3 regions of the Thermoanaerobacterium thermosaccharolyticum DSM 571 genome follow, and region 1 is predicted to be linked to each of the others. Evidence: a T-box and tRNA genes for the amino acid it is inferred to sense, from the RefSeq annotation. Region 1 holds a T-box; the other regions hold tRNA genes.

Region 1 (4,293 bases):
GTGTAGCTGGAATACACAGATTGATGAGCAAAGTTGAAGAATTGAGAAAATTTAGAGTCATAATATGTATAGCAGGAATGGAAGGTGCACTACCTACTGTAGTCGGAGGGCTTGTGGCTTGTCCAATCATTGCGGTTCCAACAAGTGTGGGATATGGAGCTAATTTTCATGGACTTTCTGCACTGCTTGCTATGCTTAATTCATGCTCAAGCGGTGTCAGCGTAGTGAACATCGATAATGGGTTTGGTGCAGCTTATTCAGCAAGTTTAATAAATAAGATAGGAGAGTAATGATATGAGATTTCTATACTTCGATTGCTTTGCTGGAATTTCTGGCGATATGACTATTTCATCTCTTCTTAGCCATGGAGTTGATGTCGATAAATTTAAAGGCGAATTGAGTAAATTGCCGCTTAGTGGATATGATTTAGTATTTGGAAGCGCAACGAAAAATGGCATAACTGCAAATACTTTCAAAGTTAATTATGATGACTATCACCATCATCATAGAACTATGAAAGATATAGAAAATATCATAAATCAAAGTTCGTTGAATGAAGATGTAAAGGAAATGAGTCTTAAAATATTTCGCAATTTAGCGGATGCTGAAGGCAAAGTGCATGGGCTGTTGCCTGAGGAAGTCCACTTTCATGAAGTCGGTGCGGTTGACTCTATAATCGATATAGTTGGGACATCTGTGCTTATAAATATGATTGCTCCAGATAAGATAATTTTTTCAAAACTACCTGTAGGGTCTGGATTTGTAAATAGCCAACATGGGATGATACCTGTACCTGCACCGGCAACAGCAGAGTTATTAAAAGGCATACCGGTGTATGACAATGGAATAAGTGGAGAACTTGTAACGCCTACAGGTGCAGCTATAGCGAAAACAATAGCTGATGAATTTGGAACGATTCCAGAAGCTAAGATCGATTCTATAGGATATGGCGCTGGATTTAAGGATTTTGAGGTTCCAAATGTTTTAAGGACGATGGTAGGCACTATAGATGTAAAAAAAAAGTAGAAAATCTTACTGTTCTTGAAACAAACATAGATGACATGAGTCCGGAATATTATCAGTACATATTTGATAGACTTCTTAAAAATGGAGCTTTGGATGTTTACCTTACGCCAATAATGATGAAGAAGCAAAGACCTGCAAATATGTTGTCGGTGCTTTGTAAAGAAGAGAGGGCAGATTTGCTGCGAAAGATAATATTCGAAGAAACATCTACATTTGGCATAAGAGAGTATAAAGTAAATAGATATGCTCTTCAAAGGAATTTTAAAACTGTAAAGACGCCTATTGGCGATGTGAGAGTTAAAATGGGTTATATGGATGGCAAACTTATAAAATCTCATCCTGAATCAGATGATGTAAAAGCCATTGCAGAAAAAACTGGGCTTTCTATATTATCAGTTTTGAAAATTTTAAAAGATTATGAAGATGAAAATGACACAGAAAATGACACATAAAAATACTGAAAGTACTAGCTTTCAGTATTTTTACTTAGTCTTTATACATTTTTAGCACAGGTCTTAATTTTAGGGATAGATATGAAGATATTAACACTTTTATAAGATCACCTAATATGTATGGTACTGCTCCTAATAGGACTGCTTTTTTAATTTCCAACCCAGCCACAACACTTAGCTGCAAAGCACCTAGCGCATATACGATCAATATACCGCCAATGATATTTGCTAATATTAACTTAAAGAAGCTGGTATCTGCTATTCTTGTTAATAATGATATGACAAAAGAAGCTATTGGCATAGCAAGTAAGTAACCGCCTGTTGGACCAAGTAGTATACTGATACCGCCATGAAATCCGGCAAAAACAGGAATACCCACTGCTCCAAGCGCAAGATAGATAATCATGCTGAAAAATGATGTGATAGGGTCTAATAGACTTCCAGACAGCATTAGTGCAAATGTTTGGCCTGTTATAGGCACAGGAGAAAAAGGCAGCGGTATACTTATAAAGCTCATGACGATTGTAATAGAAGCAAACATAGACGCAAGTGTCATCTTTTTTAATGAAAAAACAGACTTGTCATTATGTACTATCAAATTATTCACCTCGTCGTAATAAATTTATTTGTATTATACATGATATAATCTGTATTTGTCAACCTAATTTTTAGAGTTGGTTAACAAATAGTGATATTGACAATTTGCTGGTTAATGTATATATTATATATTAATAACATATTTTTGCCATGATAGTGAGGAGTAAATGTATCAGATAGAAGAGAGGGATTCCCTGAGGCTGAAAGGTTTCCTTATCGTTAGGTACATTGAAGGTAGCACTGGAGCATGTAAGCTGAAATGTAAGTAGGCTTAAACGGGTTTGCCCGATATAGCTTAAGCTATAAAATAAGGTGGTACCGCGGAAAACCTTCGCCCTTTTGGGAAAGGTTTTTTTATTTTACTTAAAAATACAAAACCTGAAAGGAGATAAAAATGGATATTGCAAAGACGTACAATCCAAAGGAATTTGAAGATAGAATATACAATGAATGGATGGAGAAAGGGTACTTTACCCCAAAAATTGACTATAGCAAAAAACCATTTACAATAGTCATACCACCGCCTAACATTACAGGGCAACTGCATATGGGACATGCACTGGACAACACGATGCAGGACATAATCATAAGATGGAAAAGGATGCAGGGATATGTTGCTCTTTGGATACCAGGTTCAGATCATGCCAGTATTGCAACAGAAGTAAAAGTTCTTGATAAAATAAAAGAAGAGACAGGACTTACTAAAAGAGATATAGGCAGGGAGAAGTTTTTAGAAAAAGCATGGCAATGGAAGGAAAAATATGAAAACCGAATTTTGGATCAGCTAAAAAAATTAGGTTCTTCTTGCGACTGGACGAGAAAAAGATTTACGATGGATGAGGCTTTATCAAAAGCGGTCAGAGAAGTTTTTGTTGCGCTATATAAAAAAGGGCTTATATATCGAGGAGACAGGATAATAAACTGGTGTCCTAGCTGTAAAACTGCATTGTCAGATGCTGAAGTAGAGCATGAAGATGAGTCTGGACATCTTTGGTACATTAAATATCCTATAAAAGATGTAAATGGATATGTTACGATTGCCACTACACGGCCTGAAACAATGCTGGGAGATGTGGCAGTAGCCGTTAATCCTAATGATGATAGGTATAAAGGACTAATAGGGAAAAAACTTGTACTCCCGATAGTAGGAAGGGAGATTCCTATAATTGAAGATGATTACGTAGATCCTTCATTTGGAACAGGTGCTGTCAAGGTGACGCCAGCCCATGATCCAAATGACTTTGAAATGGGAATAAGACATGATCTAGAATTCATAAATATAATGAATGAGGATGCTACGATAAATGAAAACGGCGGTGAATATTCAGGTCTTGATAGGTATGAAGCCCGTAAAAAGATTGTTGATGAACTTAAGAAAATAGGCCTTCTAGAAAAAGTAGAAGACCTAAATCATAGCGTAGGACACTGCTATAGATGCCACACGACTGTTGAGCCGTTTTTATCAAAGCAGTGGTTTGTAAAGATGGAACCGCTGGCGAAACCTGCACTTGAAGCAGTAAGGACAGGCAAAATTGAATTCATACCTGAAAGATTCGAAAAAATATATTTCAATTGGCTTAACAACATAAAAGATTGGTGCATATCAAGGCAGCTGTGGTGGGGCCATAGGATACCTGCATGGTATTGTGATGATTGTGGTTATGTCACTGTTTCAAAAGATGACCCAACTTGTTGTGAACAATGTGGCAGCAAAAACATACATCAAGACGAGGATGTGCTAGATACGTGGTTTAGCTCAGCATTGTGGCCTTTTTCGACAATGGGGTGGCCTGATGATACGGAAGACTTAAAATATTTCTTCCCCACTGATGTGCTTGTTACGGGATATGACATAATATTCTTCTGGGTAGCTAGAATGATTTTCATGAGCCTGGAATTCATGAAAGAGGTGCCTTTCAAGCGCGTTTTAATACACGGACTTGTTAGAGATTCTCAGGGCAGGAAAATGAGTAAATCGCTGGGAAATGGCATTGATCCATTAGAAATTATAGAAAAGTATGGTGCTGATACACTCAGGTTTACTCTTATTACAGGTAATGCACCAGGAAATGACATGAGATTTAGCGATGATAAGCTGGAAGCCAGCAGAAACTTTGCAAATAAGCTTTGGAATGCATCTAGATACGTAATGCTTAATCTAACAAGTGATGATACAACGCTTTATCTAGAAAATCTAAATATTGCTGATAAGTGGATT
Region 2 (4,293 bases), 930 kb from region 1:
TACTTCTTGTGTGAGTTAGGCCAGAAGCAGCTTTCTAAGACGATATTTCCCATAGGTCACCTAAATAAATTCGAAGTCAGAGAAATAGCTAGAAAGGCCGGTCTTAAAACTGCAGATAAAAAAGACAGCACAGGCATATGCTTTATCGGAGAAAGGAAGTTCAAAGAATTTTTAAATCAATTTCTGCCTGCTAAGCCGGGAGAAATAAGAGATTTATCAGGACGCGTGTTAGGAAAACACGACGGATTGATGTTTTATACATTAGGACAGAGAAGAGGGCTAGGAATAGGTGGTATTGGAACTGGAGAACCTTGGTTTGTAGTTGATAAAGATGTTGAAAACAATATACTTTATGTGGCACAAGGTGAAAAAAATCCAGCTTTATATTCGTATGCACTGTTCACTAAAGATGTTAATTGGATTGACAACAGCATAGAAGCTGATACATTTAGATGTAAGGCAAAATTTAGGTATAGACAGCCTGACCAAGATGTAACTGTTTATGCTAAAGATGATGGGTACTTTGTAGTCTTTGATAAGCCACAAAGAGCTGTTACACCAGGACAATTTGTTGTATTTTATGATGGTGAATATTGCCTCGGTGGTGGTGTAATAGACAGTATCATAAAAGACGAAAATATTGTTAAGGATTATATATAATTGAAGATTTAAACTTTTTTTGTTAATATAATATTGGATAAAATATGAAGAGGAGATGCATTTATGAGTATTCACATTGGCGCAAAAGAAGGAGAAATAGCAAATACAGTGCTGCTTCCAGGAGATCCTTTAAGAGCTAAATATATTGCCGAGAATTTTTTAAGCGATGTAAAGTGCTATAATGAAGTCCGCGGAATGTACGGGTATACAGGAAATTATAAAGGGAAAAGGGTATCTGTACAAGGGACAGGCATGGGCATACCGTCTATATCGATATATGTGAACGAGCTTATAGAAAGCTATAATGTAAAAAATCTGATAAGAATTGGCACATGTGGTTCAATGCAGCCCGATATAAATATTAGGGATGTAATATTGGCAATGTCTTCTTCAACAGATTCCGCTATAAATAGGATTAGATTTAATGGCATGGATTATGCTCCAACTGCTAGCTTTAAGCTTCTAAAAAAAGCTTATGATGCTGCTACAAGTATGGGTATAAATGTGAAAGTAGGAAACGTCCTTTCTTCGGATACATTTTACAACGATGATAAAGATAGCTGGAAACTGTGGGCAAAATTTGGAGTTTTGGCAGTTGAAATGGAGACTGCAGGTCTTTACACTTTAGCTGCTAAATACGGTGTAAATGCGCTTACTATATTGACGGTTAGCGACAGCCTTGTAACTGGTCACGCAACATCAGCAGAAGAAAGGCAAAAGACATTCAATGATATGATTAAAATTGCTTTTGAAGTCGCAGAATAATTTTTTAAGGTGGTGATTAAATGCAACCATTAAAATTCAAACCTATATTCATGGAGAGAATATGGGGAGGCGATGCGTTAAAGACAAAATATGGCTTTAATATTCCCTACGGTAAAAAAATCGGTGAGTTGTGGTGCATATCGGATAATAGGACAGCAGTGAGCGAAGTTGAAGGCGGCAGTTTTGACGGCGTCAAATTAAATGAATTGGCAAAACAGCATAAAAATGATATATACGGTGAAGGTAAATCATATGATAGATTTCCTTTGCTGATAAAGATAATAGATGCAAACGACAAGCTATCGGTGCAGGTGCATCCAGACGATGATTATGCGTACAAACATGAGAATGGCGATCTCGGTAAAACAGAAATGTGGTACATAATCGATGCGAAGCCAGGTGCTAAACTTGTTTGCGGTTTAAAAGAAGGTACTACAAAGGAACAGTTTAAGACACTGCTGGACGAAGGCAGATTGGAAGATTGCCTAAATGAGATTGAAATAAATCCTGGCGATGTAGTTTATATTCCTTCAGGTTTGGTACATGCTATTGGTGATGGTATACTCATATGTGAAATACAGCAAAATTCTGACCTTACTTACAGAGTTTATGATTACAATAGAGTTGACGATAATGGCAATAAAAGGGAGCTTCATATAGATAAGGCTTTAGATGTAATTGATTTTAATTTAAAGAGTGATAAGATTGTACCTGAATACAAAAAAATAGAAGGCGGTAGTATTGCAGAAGTAGTGAGGTCAAAATATTTTAATACGGACGTAATAAATATAGATACATCTGTAATTATTGATACGAAAGGAATATTCAATACATTGGTAGTTGTAGAAGGTGAATGTGAATTAGTTTGTGGGGACGATATGATGCACTTAAAAAGAGGTGAATCAGTATTAATTCCTGCGTCTATTGATAGATACATAATTGATGGGAAGTGCAAAGTAGTAAGGTCGTATATTTAAAGAAAACGGAATATTGACATAAATAAAAAAATATAATATACTAAACTTACAGATTGGGGTTATAGCTCAGCTGGTTAGAGTGCTACGTTGACATCGTAGAGGTCACAGGTTCGAGCCCTGTTAACCCCATCATGATAATTATATACATAAATTCTTAATATTTAAAAAGTGGGGTTATAGCCCAGCTGGTTAGAGCGCTACGCTCACATCGTAGAGGCCACAGGTTCGAGCCCTGTTAACCCCACCAAATGAGAAATGTCCGGCTATCAAAGTCGGATTTTTATTTCAAAAAAACTGCCTCATTTTTGAATACAGAGGCAGTATGAAATAAAATTATTTATAAAGCTTTAACTAATTTAAGCCATTCTTTTGCAATAAGTGCATGTCCCGCATTTGTTGGATGTACGCCGTCTACTGTCCAGAAAAGAGGATCTTTTATGATTGAAAATTGAGCCATGATACCGTCAAGTGGAATAAAATATGCTCCAAATTCGTAAGCAAGCTTCCTTACTACATGTATTTTTGGGTCCAAATCCACTCTCCAGTCTTTGCGGTCTTCTGGCTCTGGTAGGACGAAAGGTTCCATCATTATTATTTTTGCGTTTAGCTCTTCTTTTGTTCTTGTTAGTATGTACCTATAGTCTTCTTCAAATTTTTCTGGAGATGTGTAGTCATGGCTGTCGTAATTTCTCCAAGTGTCATTTATACCTATCAATATACTTACTACTGTAGGCTTTAGATCCAAACAATCGGTAGTCCATCGATTTTTAAGGTCTCTTACTCTGTTGCCACTGACTCCTCTATTTAAAAATTTAACGTTTAATTCCGGATGAAGTGCTGCAAACAAAGAAGCAATGATATTTGGATATCCATATCCTAGATCGTCAGGGTTTTCCCTATTGCGACCAGCATCTGTGACGCTATCTCCTTGAAAAAGAACAATATCATTGTCTTTTAAAAGCATACTACCATCTCCTTATTATATTGGAAACATATTATATCGTAAATTATGTTATCATTTAATAGACGTTATTGCAATGTGAAAACAAAAAAATTTGTAGAAATTATAGTGATTTTATAGTATAATTATCTACGATGGGGATGTAACTCAGCGGGAGAGTACCACATTCGCATTGTGGGAGTCGAGGGTTCAAATCCCTTCATCTCCACTTACAATTATAAACTTACATTAAAAATTGCTAACGTAAGTTAGTAATTTTTTTTGCTTAAATTTTATGATGATACATAAAATAAAGCTGAATGACATGTGATGCAGTGGCTGCGTGTTATAATAAAAGCGGAGGGATGTCTATGGATGAGAAATGTATTATAGATCGATTTGAAGGTGACTATGCGGTTATAGAGTATGGCCGTACTACGTTTAATCTTCCACGCTCGCTTTTGCCAAGGGAAGCAAAAGAAGGAGACATACTTACGTTTGATATTCATATAGATAAAGAAGAGACGAAAATGAGGAGCCAATACATAAAAAAACTTGCTGATGAATTATTCAGAGAATAAAGAGGTGCAATTATGCTAAAAAAGTTTTTCATAGTATTTTTGATTTTTACTTTACTTTTTTCTATTGCTGGATGCTCTTCGACAAATAATCAAGGCACCAATATTACTGCACCGGCAGGCAGTGCGGCGGATTCAAATCTAAGTGAATCGCAAAATACTGCAAGTGCAAATAAGGCCGGGCTGTTAAAAGTTCACTTTATAGACGTAGGACAAGGTGATAGTATTTTTATACAATCACCTACTGGAGAAACTATGTTAATAGATGCTGGAGTACCCCAGATGGGCAATAAAGTCGTCAATTATTTGAAAAATTTAGGAGTAAAAAAAATTGATATTCTAGTAGGAACACATCCGCATGAGGACCATATTG
Region 3 (4,293 bases), 1.1 Mb from region 1:
TAAAGCAACTTCATTTTTCTGATTTTATTGATGATTTTCATAAATTTGTTGTTGTTCAAAAACCTCAGTTGCTTGAGCTTCTTGACCAGTATATTAATATTTGTGAGTTAATCCCTGTAAATTGGTATTTTCACTATAATAAAGCTACTGGTCGCCCTCATGATAATTCTCTCGATTCAATTGTTTCAACCTTACTGTTGCAAAAGTTACTTTCTATACCAACTATTGATTTACTTATTACTTTTTTGTCATTTTCAAAAGAACTCCGTGATTTTTGTGGGCTTAATACTGTTCCTGATGCTTCTTTTTACTCAAGGTTCAAACAGGATTACTGTGATGACATTGAAGCCTTCTTTCATAAGTTAGTCGATATTACTGAACCTATTTGTCAGGAAATTGGCCAAGCCCTTGAAAAAGAATTAGGCATCAATCCTGCTGAAGTTTATATTATGGATACTACTGGTATTGAATGCTATGTTAAGGAAAACAACCCCAAATTCTTTAATGCTCTTGTTAAAAAGCTTCAATACTTTAACAAGGACAAGTCAAAAGAAGACATCTATAAAATGGCCTATAATCAAATGCCTAAAACTGCTTCTGTTGACCCTAATATTAAATTGCAATATATCAATGGTACTTTCTGTTATGCCCACAAAACTATAGTTGTGTCTAATGCCCTCGGCATTTTAAGACATATGGACTTTTGCGATTACCAGCCGGATTTTAATGATTATACTGATAGCTCTGAGCCCGCATCCCCTGAAGAAGTTAAACTTACATGGGATGGAAAACTGCTTATACCTGCTATGGAGAATTTTTTTGAGCGTCATCGTAACTTTAATATTTATGCTATGACTGCTGATTCTGGCTTCGATGATGTCCCAAACTATAAATATCTCTTTGAGAATCATGGCATTCTGCCTGTCATTGCTCTTAATCCTAGAAATACCAGAAAAAATTTCGGCAAGCCAGGAATTAATGAAGATGGTATTCCTACATGCCCAAAGGACCCATCTCTTCCAATGAAATGGGATGGCTCTTGTAAAGGTAAAAACCGTTCCTTTAGGAACAAGTTTATTTGCCCTAAAACTGAAAAGTTACCTGGTGGCAAATATGTTTGTTCCTGCGAGGATAAATGTACAACTTCCGATTGTGGCAGAATGTTTTATACATATCCCAAAGATAATTATAGAGTTCATACCCCTATTCCTAGAGATACAGAGCAATGGAATCAAATAGCTGATTTTCGACATATCATTGAGCAGGTTATCTCTAGGCTCAAACTTCCCCTGCAGCTTGGTAATCTCCAGGCTAGAGACCGCAAAACCATCAAGGCAGATTTCTTCATGGCTGGTGCTGCGCATCTTATTACTGTTTTACTAGCATACCGTATGGGAGCTATAGATAAAATTCGTTCTGTTAAGTCTATAGCTGCTTAATTCAACAGCCAGCTAAACTTAAGCATCTACCTCATTTGCATAAATCATTGGGGTCTATTTGTCATGCCTGTTTTTTTCTGTTTTCAATGTTCATCAATAAAATTCAGACCTTTCTTGATTAAATGTACTCTCTGGTATACTGTATCTTTCCTATATCTTCCTCTATTGATTGCTAGCTGTAAATTTTCGTCTCATAGTTTCACAATCACCTAATATTATATTCTAAACCAATAAAATTATCCTCTATCGACTTAATAAAAATGGTGGTCGCAATAGGGCTCGAACCTATGACCCCCTGCTTGTAAGGCAGGTGCTCTCCCAGCTGAGCTATACGACCAAATTATGGTCGGGGTGGAGGGACTCGAACCCCCGACCCCATGCTCCCAAAGCACGTGCGCTACCAACTGCGCTACACCCCGGCGTCTTGCGACATATTTGATTATAGTAGAAATCAAATAATTATACAAGATTTATTATTCTCCATTTTGGGCGATTTTTGATAAATAACTCGCTATTTTTTGATATTTTTCAATTATACTCGTTATTGCTATGACATCATTATTATACTCAAAAATGGCAATAATAATATCAGTTTTTATTATTTATTTATCAAATTGTAACATGGCTGTAATATATAGAAGGTAAAATTATGTTATATATTAATGGAAAATTTATCATAGGCGAACGATTAATGGAGCTTTCCTAATATGTCACGATGAATGTAGCGCAGTTTGGCGTATGAGCGAAAGCGAAAGCCATCACAATGCATAAACGGCGTCAGCCAAACAAGCGAAATGAATCGCTGACATATATGATAAGCGAAATTTGTGAGCATTGATAAATTTTCCATAATTATAAATTACTAAAGAATGTATATTTTTTTAGGAGGGATTTCATTGAACTGCCGAAAGCTGATAAGTTTAAGTTTAGTCTCACTACTCATATTTTCATCTGTTATTATGCAGAGCATTTCTGCCAATGCGTATTCTGTAATCACTACAAATGAGAACCAGCAAGTACTCAGTAAAGGAGTTACACAAAAAAATATTACATATTTCACTACAGATGGTTTTATAAATGTCAATGTTCTTTACATTGACCTAAATGACAGCAATACATCCATATCAACCATCTTCAATCCATCAGGTTTTAAAGACAGGATGAATGTTGAAGACATGGCAAACGGAAATGGTGCAATAGCAGCAGTAAATGGTGATTTTTTTGATACCAAGCAGGGATTTATTATAGGTGCATCAGTTAAGAATGGAAACCTTTTGACTGTTCCTTATTACAAAGGAAACTACGCTACGTTTGCAATTGATAAATACAACAATCCATCTATAGGCTATTGGAAAAGTACTTCATTAAATATAACACTTCCAGATGGAAGTCAAATCCCCATAAGTGCATTAAACAATATTGGTTCGTTAAGCAATGGCACATCATGTGTAATCTTTACAAAAGATTGGAATTCAAATACGCCTGGTGTCAGCAATAACTATAAGGACTTAGTTGAAGTCATCGTAGGCAGCGATAACAAAGTCATGGATGTAAGGCAAGGTAAAGGTCCTGCTTTAATCCCAGATGGTGGATACTCCATAGATGCCACTGGCAATATCGCTTCGACTTTATTAAATCTTAAACCAGGTGATACTGTAATCAAAAATATCTCTACAGATCCTCCATTTAACAATTTCAAAATGGCAATAAGCGGAGGAACTATTCTTGTATCAAACGGATCTATCCCACAGCAGTTTACTGATAACGTAGACGGCATCTACGCTAGAACAGCTATAGGATACACACAAGACAAGAAGCACGTAATCATAGCAACAGTTGACAATGCAAACACAAGAGGAATGACAGAAAAAGAATTAGCTCAATTGATGATTAATCTCGGCGCGTATGATGCAATGAATTTAGATGGCGGTGGCTCAACTCAAATGGCAGTTAGAGAACTAGGGGACAGTCAGGCAAAACTTCAAAATACCGTACCAGGCTATGAAAGAAATGTTGCAAATGGCGTAGGTGTATTTAACACAGCCCCAGCAGGAAACCTTTATGCACTAAAATTAGAAGCTGACAACACAAATGTCTTTGTAGGCACTCACAGAGCAATTACAGTAAAAGGCTACGATGAAAATTATCAGCCAGTAAAGATAGATCAAAATAACGTATCATTTTCTATAAACGGCATTGCAGGAAAATTCGACGGAAATGAATTTTTGGCAGAAAGTGCTGGTGATGGCGTAATCACTGCAAGAGTGGGAAATGTTACAGGCACATTAAAAATAAAAGCATTAGATACGCTTGCAGACATTAGATTTAACCCTTACTCATTAAATATAAATAAAGGTTCTACAGTATCTATTTCTGTAACAGGTAAAGATTTGAACGGATATAGGGCACCAATAGAAGACAGAGATATAAATTGGACAGTGTACAATAACGTAGGAACTATAAATAACGGTGTCTTTACAGCATCCAACGCAGACGTATCAGGTGCGTTATCAGCAAATATAAATGGCAAAGTCGGAAATCTTCTTGTAAAAGTTGGACAAGGGTCAGATTTTGACGCATCGCAACTTCCAAAGCCATTAGATTTTGTATCACTTGACAGCAGAAATAAAGAAATAAATGTTAGCAATACTAACGATTCATTTAAATTTATGGTATTTGGCGATACAGATTATGACACACTTTTAAGACTTCAAATTTCATTAAAAGCTGCAGATACAGCCAACAAAGATTATCCTCTTATAGTTTTTACAGGTGATGTAAATGACAGAGTTCTAAAATCGTTAAACATTCAATACATAAAAGCAGGTGATTCATACGGAGTATACGATTTTCG

The links. The T-box of region 1 lies ahead of TTHE_RS05150 (valine--tRNA ligase). A T-box ahead of a tRNA ligase gene usually reads a tRNA of that ligase, here a tRNA-Val.
Region 2: it encodes a tRNA-Val, which carries the amino acid that the T-box ahead of TTHE_RS05150 (valine--tRNA ligase) is inferred to sense. The anticodon was not compared.
Region 3: it encodes a tRNA-Val, which carries the amino acid that the T-box ahead of TTHE_RS05150 (valine--tRNA ligase) is inferred to sense. The anticodon was not compared.

What each region holds. Positions count from the first base shown of each region.
Region 1 covers NC_014410.1:1,064,043-1,068,335, forward strand. The annotation lists gene larB (nickel pincer cofactor biosynthesis protein LarB) at 1-290, shown strand, start outside; gene larC (nickel pincer cofactor biosynthesis protein LarC) at 295-1,026, shown strand; gene larC2 (nickel pincer cofactor biosynthesis protein LarC2) at 1,062-1,478, shown strand; gene TTHE_RS05145 (biotin transporter BioY) at 1,513-2,076, opposite strand; T-box leader at 2,217-2,417, shown strand; gene TTHE_RS05150 (valine--tRNA ligase) at 2,470-4,293, shown strand, end outside.
Region 2 covers NC_014410.1:1,997,191-2,001,483, reverse strand. The annotation lists gene mnmA (tRNA 2-thiouridine(34) synthase MnmA) at 1-660, shown strand, start outside; gene deoD (purine-nucleoside phosphorylase) at 724-1,425, shown strand; gene manA (mannose-6-phosphate isomerase, class I) at 1,446-2,402, shown strand; tRNA gene TTHE_RS09975 (tRNA-Val) at 2,458-2,531, shown strand; tRNA gene TTHE_RS09970 (tRNA-Val) at 2,573-2,649, shown strand; gene TTHE_RS09965 (SGNH/GDSL hydrolase family protein) at 2,740-3,366, opposite strand; tRNA gene TTHE_RS09960 (tRNA-Ala) at 3,500-3,571, shown strand; gene TTHE_RS09955 (DUF3006 domain-containing protein) at 3,714-3,923, shown strand; gene TTHE_RS09950 (ComEC/Rec2 family competence protein) at 3,936-4,293, shown strand, end outside.
Region 3 covers NC_014410.1:2,202,291-2,206,583, forward strand. The annotation lists gene TTHE_RS11005 (transposase) at 1-1,439, shown strand, start outside; tRNA gene TTHE_RS11010 (tRNA-Val) at 1,701-1,776, opposite strand; tRNA gene TTHE_RS11015 (tRNA-Pro) at 1,783-1,858, opposite strand; gene TTHE_RS11020 (phosphodiester glycosidase family protein) at 2,336-4,293, shown strand, end outside.